Regions from separate parts of the Moritella sp. 5 genome, predicted to be linked through region 1. Evidence: predicted binding sites of a transcription regulator. Region 1 holds the regulator's gene; the other holds the start of a gene.

Region 1 (4,421 bases):
TGGCAAATATCAACCAATTCTGATAATGCTAAAAATCCTGCGCCACCTTTAACGGTATGAAAGCCCCTAAAAATTGCATTAAGTAACTCAGCGTCTTCTGGGCTTTTTTCTAAATCAACGAGTTGTTCAGAGAGTAGCTCCAGAATTTCAGATGCTTCAATCAGGAAGTCCTGTAGAATATCTTCATCAACATCAAAGCTCATCAATATCTCCCTTAAAATCCTAAACTTGATAATAAATCATCAACATCATTTTGGCCGTCTAGTACATCAACGCGTTCACTCGCATTCATGATTGGACCTTCCGCCTCAATGCCACTTATTTCACTTTTAACTGATTCTGTCATTACATTTAGTGGTTTTGAAGCCTCACCAAACATAGTCAACATTTCAACTAATTTGACTTCAACTTCTTGTACTAAATTAATCACGCGACGGATCATTTGACCAGTCAAATCTTGAAAATCTTGCGCCATGAGAATTTCAGTTAAATACTGTCTTAAACTATCGGCATCAGATACTGAAACTTGAAGAAAATCGTCTAATAATTTACAAAGTTCTTTAAATTGACCCAATTGTAAATCACGACTCATCAAGTTCTTCCAATTTGGCATCACTTGTTGAATGCGGTCGTTAAAACTATCAGCAATTGGTAAGCAGGATTCAACTGCATCCATCGTTCTGTTTGCCGCTTTATCCGTCATCTCAATAACATAATTCAAACGCTCTCGAGCATCAGGAAACTCATCGTTAGCTAAGCTTTCAATACGTGTATCTAACTGGAAATCTTCTAATGAATCATGTAATTGACGTGTTAACACACCCACTTTTTCAAATAGTGCATCTGAATTTGTATTCTGAATTTTAGTAATTATTTCATTTGCCATTTCTACCTGACCACACTCTAGCAGTGTCACCAGTTCTTTAGCGTCTTCTAATGAAATCAACGATTCTTGTTGTTCACTCATGCGCATCCTTGCTTATTGAATTCGTTCGAAGATCTTCTCTAATTTTTCTTTTAGTGTCGCCGCTGTAAATGGTTTAATAATGTAACCATTCACACCTGATTGAGCAGCTTCAATAATCTGTTCACGCTTCGCTTCAGCCGTAACCATTAGTACTGGGATATGACATAGCGCTTGGTCTTTACGGATCTCTTTAAGTAGATCAATACCTTGCATACCAGGCATATTCCAATCAGTGACAACAAAATCATAATCGCCATTTTTTAGCATAGGTAATGCCGTGTTGCCGTCGTCCGCCTCATAGGTATTGCTAAAACCAAGATCACGAAGTAAGTTTTTAATGATGCGTCTCATCGTAGAAAAATCATCGACAATAAGAATTTTAATTTGCTTTTTCAAGTTGTTCTCCAAAATAAGTAATTACAATATTCACAGTCCCTGATCCCATAAATATCTTACTTCAATATTCAAGTACTAGATAAATAGTACCAATTAAACTTAGTCATCTAACCAAGCATGCATACGCGCTTTCACTCGATGCATCGCTTGGCTGTGTATTTGACTCACACGAGACTCGCTGACACTGAGTACTTCCCCGATCTCTCTTAGATTTAACTCTTCATCGTAATAAAGCGATAAGACTAAGCTTTCTCTTTCGGGTAGTGTTTTAATGCAGCTTGCTAATGCTTGCTGAAAACGTAGCTCAGAAAAATCAGCACAAGGAGTGCTTGATTTTCCTTCGTAAATTGAATAGGCATCTTCATTACTCGCGGTCAAATCTTCGACCGCCAATATATGCCCACTATTAACATCCATCAACATACTATGGTAGTCAGTCAGGTTTACGCCTAATTCTTCAGCAACATCCGTATCTTTTGCATCCGTACCCGTTTGTTTTTCGATACGGTCAATGGCAGCAGCAATATCACGGCCATTTTTATGCACCGATCTTGGGACCCAATCCCCACGTCTCATTTCATCAATCATTGAGCCGCGGATACGAATACCAGCATAAGTTTCAAAGCTAGCGCCTTTAGAGCCATCAAAATTGCGCGCAGCATCCAGCAATCCAATCATACCCGACTGGATTAAATCATCTAACTGAACACTCGGCGGCAAACGTAGAAGCAAGTGATGGGCAATTCGTTTTACTAAAAAACCAAATTGCTCAACAGCATGACTCTGTTGCGACTGGATGTTACTGTAAGCGGATGCCTTATTCACTTCAATCTTCTACCCTAGCTTTGTTTTCAAACAGGTTCTCAATGAAGAACTCCAAATGGCCGCCGACTTTATTCGGTACTGGCCAAGTTGCAGCTCGACTTGCTAACGCTCTAAACGCCAATGAAGCGGGCGCTTTTGGAAATGCTTCTACAACCACTTTCTGTTTACGAACGGCTTGACGAACACTGTTATCAAACGGAATACAAGCAACAAGCTCTAATGTTGCATCTAAAAATCGGTCCGTTACACGTGTCAATTTAGTAAATAATTCTTGGCCTTCACGTAAACTACGCACCATATTAGCCACAATTTTAAAACGATGTACACCGTGTTCTTTTGATAATAACTTAATTAATGCGTAAGCATCCGTGATTGATGTCGGTTCATCACACACCACCATTAATATATCTTGTGAAGCACGGCAAAAACTTAACACCATCTCCGAAATACCCGCAGCAGTATCAACCAGTAGCACATCAATAGGTGTTTTCAATTCTGCAAACGCACGGATTAAGCCTGCATGTTCTTGTATTGATAACTCAACCATCGAACGCGTACCAGATGTTGCCGGTGCGATTAAGATCCCATTCGGACCTTCAATCAAAATATCATCTAATGTACATTCACCCGAAATAACGTGAGAAATATTTTTATGTACGCGTAAACCGAGTAAAACATCCACATTTGCCAACCCAAGATCGGCATCTAAAACCATGACTCGCTTACCTTGGGCCGCGAGTGATACTGCCATGTTCAGTGTTACGTTAGTTTTACCTACGCCACCTTTACCACCTGAAACGGCAATGACTTTAACTTTTTTGTTATTACTCATTTGTCTTAGACCACTTGCTTGATCGAAAAAAATATTTTTATTCATTACTATTTATCATCGCCTAACCAAAAATGCGTATCGTTTTGTTCTTCTAGCGTATCTCTGTTAAATACAGTACGAACTAATTGCTGCGCATTGGCTGAATCTATATCTTCAGGAACCCTTTGCCCATTTGTTATATATGCAATCGGTAGTTCATTTTGTATTAGTACACTTAAAATCTCACCTAAGCTTAAACTTTCATCCACTTTACTTAAAATACAGCCCGCTAACGGAATATGATGAAAATGCTCTAATGTTTCTTGTACAACCCTACGCTGTGCAGTTGCAGGGACAACCAAATAGTTACGAATCACGACTTTTTCATTATTAACTAATGTATCTAACTGTTCGGATAAACGCTTGTCACGCTGTCCCATCCCGGCAGTATCAATCAAGACTAAACGTTTACTTCTTAACTGATACAAGTATTGTGCCAATTCTGCTTCATCACGGGCAACCTTAACAACACACCCCATAATACGGCCGTAAGTCGCTAATTGTTCGTGAGCACCAATACGATATGTATCAGTAGTAATCAACGCAACATTCTCTGAGCCATGCAACATGGCAAATTTTGCCGCTAATTTGGCGATAGTTGTCGTTTTACCCACGCCGGTTGGGCCAACTAATGCAACAGCACCACCTTTACCCAAAATATCATCTTGCGCAATGAGAACGCTGTCCGTCAGTAACGCTTCGATCTGATCCCAAGCCGACTCAATCGAACAGTTTTCAGCCACACAGTTAGCTAGTTGGTCAGCAACTTCTTCGGTAAAGCCAATCTTAACCAGATGTTTGATCAACATAGCACGAATAGGTTCATTACGTTCAACTTCCTGCCACTGTAATCCTGAGACTTGGTGCTCAAGCAACTTTCGGATTGAGGCAAGCTCAGCCTTCATCGCACTCATGTCTTGTTGGTTGTCACTTTTCGGCGTAGTCGACTCAAACTGCTTATAACCACTTTGTTGAGAAGAGCGCGCCATACCATCACGCATTTCATTTTGCTCTGCGAGTGTCGCCGGAGCAGTATTTGGACGTTCAGCAAAGCGACGAGCGACCGGTTTCTTTAAAAAACTGGTATCCCAATTATTTTGTTCACGCGTATTATCATCGTTATTGATTGCTTGTGACATTTGCTGTTTATGTTCTTGCTGACGTGCCAATAAGCTCGCTAATGAGTCATTTGGCGCTACAGGGCGCTCTGGTTCTGCTTGCTGTGACAGTTCATTATTCATTAATTTTTTGAAGTTGAATTTAGATGCCGATAAATTGACGGAGTCTTCAGAAAGTTGACGTTCTGATTTATTTGCTACAGTTTTTGGTTCGCTTACTTTTTCAGGTGCGACAGGCTTACTT
Region 2 (4,421 bases), 130 kb from region 1:
CGAATATAATCACCGGTGGCATTATAACGTGACACCGTATTATCTAAAGCGGTATATTTCTTCCGTAATGTATCTTCAAATGATGTAATGTGGCGATCCAATTTATCGCGATCATCCCCAATACCACGTAAATTATCATTCAGCATATTTTCCTGCTGAGAAATCATCCCCCGATTTCCCAAATTGTTTGCCAACACGCGATTCACTTGTGCCGCAATACCATTATTCCCTGCAAAAAGTTTGCCAAGATCATCTAATGAGTTATTTACTGCATCATTTAAGCGTTGAGTACCAGACTTAGACCCATGCATACCAAACGGATTAACCGCTAACAACCCACCTTCTTCTAACGAAATACCTGCGCCGTATAAGGTGTTTAGTTTCTTATTGGCATCATTAACCACGCCGCCGGTAATACTCTGCAGTTGCTGTTTGATACTTCGTGCGCTTGAGTCATACTTCAAGACACCCGTCTCAGGGTGGGTCAATACATTGATACTCTCCATCAAGGTATTATAACCATCTACAAAGCCGTAAATGAGTTCTTGCACCGCAGCGTGGTCTGTCGACGTTGAAAAATTGGCAGGCTCGTTCAGTTTAGTCAAACTATTGGCAGTAATAGTGACGCCTGATACTGCATGATTAAAGACATTAGTATCTTTGGTTATAGTATTTCCATCCACCGTAATAATCGCATCGGTAGCAGGGTGGCCACCCATACTGGATGAAATAATACTCAAGCTCGAATCTGAGGTGAAAACGGCTAAATCATTTTCTTTACCGCTTTTTTCTGAGGTATAGACAATTTTAGCCCCCAGATCAGAGCTAATTACATTGGCACTAATACCGTAGTTGTCAGGCGCATCGTTAATTTTTTTCTGAATATCTTGTAAAGTATCAGTGACATTAACATTCACTTGGAAAGTATCTTTACCTGCATCAAAGTACAGCATGCCCTGCCCAGGTTTGGTTTCTCGATCAGGTAAAAAATCAGACTCCAATCGCGCACCCTGTGCAAGTTGTTTCACTTCAACATCAAATGCACCTTTTGGTACCACACCTTTCGTTTTAATAGTAATAGGCAACGCAGCGCTATCTACACCGTTACCGGCAGTGGTTTGCTCGACATTTCGGCCTTGATAATTAATATTAGTTTTACTTTGATAAAAAGAGTCCAGATTACCCAATTGGCCAGTAATGGCCTTAAAGTCGGCCAAGCCCGCTTTCAAAGTGCCAATACCAGATAATTCCGTTGTAAGGTCGGTTTCTTTCTTGTTTAAGCGTGTTTCTTTTGGCGTTTTTTCAGCAGTTACAAATGTTGAAATGATCGTTTCCAGATCTAAACCTGAACCTGAACCTGCCATCGTAATACCGGCCATGTGTATCCTTAATTTTCATCAATAGTAATGCGATAGGCAAACAATTGCCTATCGCATTAAACATCAGACTATTTTATCTCGCTGTATTAATCAAACCATCTCATCGAATAAGAGACCTGAACTAGCTGATATATTGTCTTGAAATTGTTCAATGTTAGCGACCATCTTTAAAACCGCTTCTGATGGTAGTTCTTTCAGTGTTTCACCACTTTCAGGATCAACAATTTTAACGACCATACGGCCAGTATCACCATGAACACTAAAGTTTAGCTTCTTATTATTAACATCAAAATTAGCTTGTAGCGTATCCTTTGCTTCAAGCAATTTTTGTTCCAAATTTATATCATTCGCTATTTTTGGTTCAGATAATGAATTTTCGATCGGTAAAACTTGTTCGATTGGTGAAATTAAAACGGCAGGATTCGTTATGACAGGTTCTTTTGTCACAACAGGGTCAGGATTAAAACGAATGCTCTTATGATCCATATTATTATCAATGGACATGGTAACCCCCAAAGACCAAAATGCCCTGCAAAGTGCAGGGCAAATATAAACCTAAACGATTAAAGCAGTGATAGCGCTACTTGTGAGGTTTGATTGGCTTGGCTTAACATCGAACTTGCCGCCTGTTGCTGTACTTGAGTTTGTGCCAGTTTAGCTGACTCGGCAGCAAAATCAGTATCAACAATACGTGATTTAGACGCTGATACATTTTCAGAGATATTGCTGATGTTACGAATCGTTGATGAAAAACGGTTTTGTTTCGCACCTAGATCAGCACGTGTACCCGTTACAGTTTCAAGCGCTGCATCGAGAGCCGTAATTGCTGATTGTGCGCCACCAGCAGATGAAACATTCGTTGTAGTACTACCCACAGCCAACGCTGTCGCATCCATACTTGTTGTCATTTTTAATGTAATGGTTTGGTTCGCATCAGCACCGACTTGAATCTCACGATTGAAATTACCATCAAGTAACTTTTCACCACCAAACGTTGTATCCGTTGATACACGCGTAATTTCAGTTTGTAATTCATTGAATTCTGATTGCAATGCATTACGATCAGCTTGAGAGTTTGAACCATTCGAAGATTGAATTGAAATTACACGCATACGTTGTAACATGTTCGTTGTTTCGTCTAGCGCACCTTCCGCGGTTTGCGCCATTGAAATACCGTCATTTGCATTTCGAGATGCTTGGTTTAAACCATTGACTTGTGACTCTAAACGAGAACCGATTTGTAAACCAGCAGCATCATCCGCAGCGCTATTGATACGCTTACCAGATGATAAACGTTGGAAAGAAGTCTGTAATTCGTTGGTAGCATTACCTAAATGACGTTGTGAATTTAAAGATGCTACATTGGTATTTACATAAACAGCCATATTCGTCTCCTAAAAGAAATCCTGTAAAGGACTGCTGTGTATATAAAATACAGCCCTTATTAATAATCAGTTATTTGTATCGTCATGAAAGTTATCGACAATAAAAATACATCCTTTAGAGTTATTTTTAATTTTTATTTAATTTATTTCCAATTCACTTCGAAACTTGAACTGGCATCCACATTTAACTGTTTAATTTCAACAAATTACAACAAGCACTCAAAAGTGTTGAATAATTGTTAATCAACTCGGCCTAATGTTATAAAAAAGGGAAGGGATAATTTAAAAATTGAAAAGGACATTTCCAAGAATAGAAATGTATTATTTTGGCCCTTTCGAGCCAAAATAATAGGCGATTAGCCTTGCAACTATTAACCTTGTAATAATGACATGGCTACTTGCGATTGCTGGTTCGCTTGGCTCAGCATGGTACTTGCAGCTTGTTGCGATACTTGATTCTGAGCCAGTTTTGCTGATTCAGCGGCAAAATCGGCATCCATAATACGTGACTTAGACGCAGACACATTTTCCGAAATATTAGTTAAATTACGGATCGTTGATGAGAAACGGTTTTGCTTGGCACCCAGATCACCACGGATGTCCGTCACCGTTGCAATTGCGGTATCTAGATTATCAATAGCCTTTTGCGCATTTAAAGGGTTTAAAATATCAGATGTCGCAGTACCAACACCTAAGCCGAGCGCATTCATGTTCGTCGATATTTTTACAGTAATGATTTGATTCGCATCGGGACCGATTTGGAAATCTTGATTAAACGTCGAATTTAATAAATTCATACCACCAAACGTTGTATCCGCAGCCACGCGATTAATTTCTTCTTGCAACTGACCATATTCATTATCCAGTGCAACACGATCTGCGGCACTATTTGAGCCATTCGCAGACTGAATTGATAATACTCGCATACGTTGTAGCATATTGGTGGTTTCGTCTAGTGCACCTTCCGCTGTTTGCGCAAGAGATATGCCATCATTGGCATTACGTGCAGCTTGATTTAAGCCATTAACTTGAGACTCTAAGCGAGAACCAATCTGTAGTCCTGCCGCATCATCTGCAGCGGAGTTAATACGCTTACCAGAAGATAGGCGCTCAAATGATGTTTGTAACGCATTTGTAGAGTTCGTCAAATTACGTTGTGAATTTAAAGATGCTACATTTGTATTTACATATAAGGCCACGGTATCTTCCTTTTTGCTTGTTTCAAATTAAATAAATGTTATGTATCTTAGATAAAGCAATCGGCATGCCAAATACATTTAAAATGAAAACAAAGTTATAACACACTGTTTTTACTTGCAATTAAACTTAACTCTCATTTTTTATCGCGTGGTATATTAATCATTAATAAACCCTAATAACCATCAAGACAAAATTTTGCCGTCATATTGCCAGTTGCGAATGTTCAACAACAAATAATTGTCAGTTGTATTTTTGATGACAAAAAATGACACTACCAGTACAAGTAAACAATGATTTTAAAGATAAGATTTAATATCGAAATGATTAAAATTCGGTGTAATAAAAGAGAGTAGAGAGTAGGAAGGTAAAATACTTTTACCTATACGCTTACATAGGGCAATAATGATAAGGATATAGGTAAAAGCAATATATTAGGCGGCCCCAAAGGGGCCAGAGG

Evidence for each region. Region 1 encodes FliA, which starts transcription of late flagellar genes. Its sites were predicted from a motif close to CTAAAGNTNNNNNNNNNNNNGCCGATA; they were not measured.
Region 2: the regulator FliA is predicted to act here: its motif matches at 2,857-2,883, upstream of HWV01_RS04655 (flagellin).

The regions. Positions count from the first base shown of each region.
Region 1 covers NZ_CP056122.1:1,146,159-1,150,579, reverse strand. The annotation lists gene HWV01_RS05315 (chemotaxis protein CheA) at 1-203, opposite strand, end outside; gene HWV01_RS05310 (protein phosphatase CheZ) at 215-967, opposite strand; gene cheY (chemotaxis response regulator CheY) at 980-1,363, opposite strand; gene HWV01_RS05300 (RNA polymerase sigma factor FliA) at 1,463-2,188, opposite strand; gene HWV01_RS05295 (MinD/ParA family protein) at 2,190-3,065, opposite strand; gene flhF (flagellar biosynthesis protein FlhF) at 3,068-4,421, opposite strand, start outside.
Region 2 covers NZ_CP056122.1:1,013,913-1,018,333, reverse strand. The annotation lists gene fliD (flagellar filament capping protein FliD) at 1-1,379, opposite strand, end outside; gene HWV01_RS04660 (flagellar protein FlaG) at 1,470-1,883, opposite strand; gene HWV01_RS04655 (flagellin) at 1,943-2,764, opposite strand; gene HWV01_RS04650 (flagellin) at 3,136-3,963, opposite strand.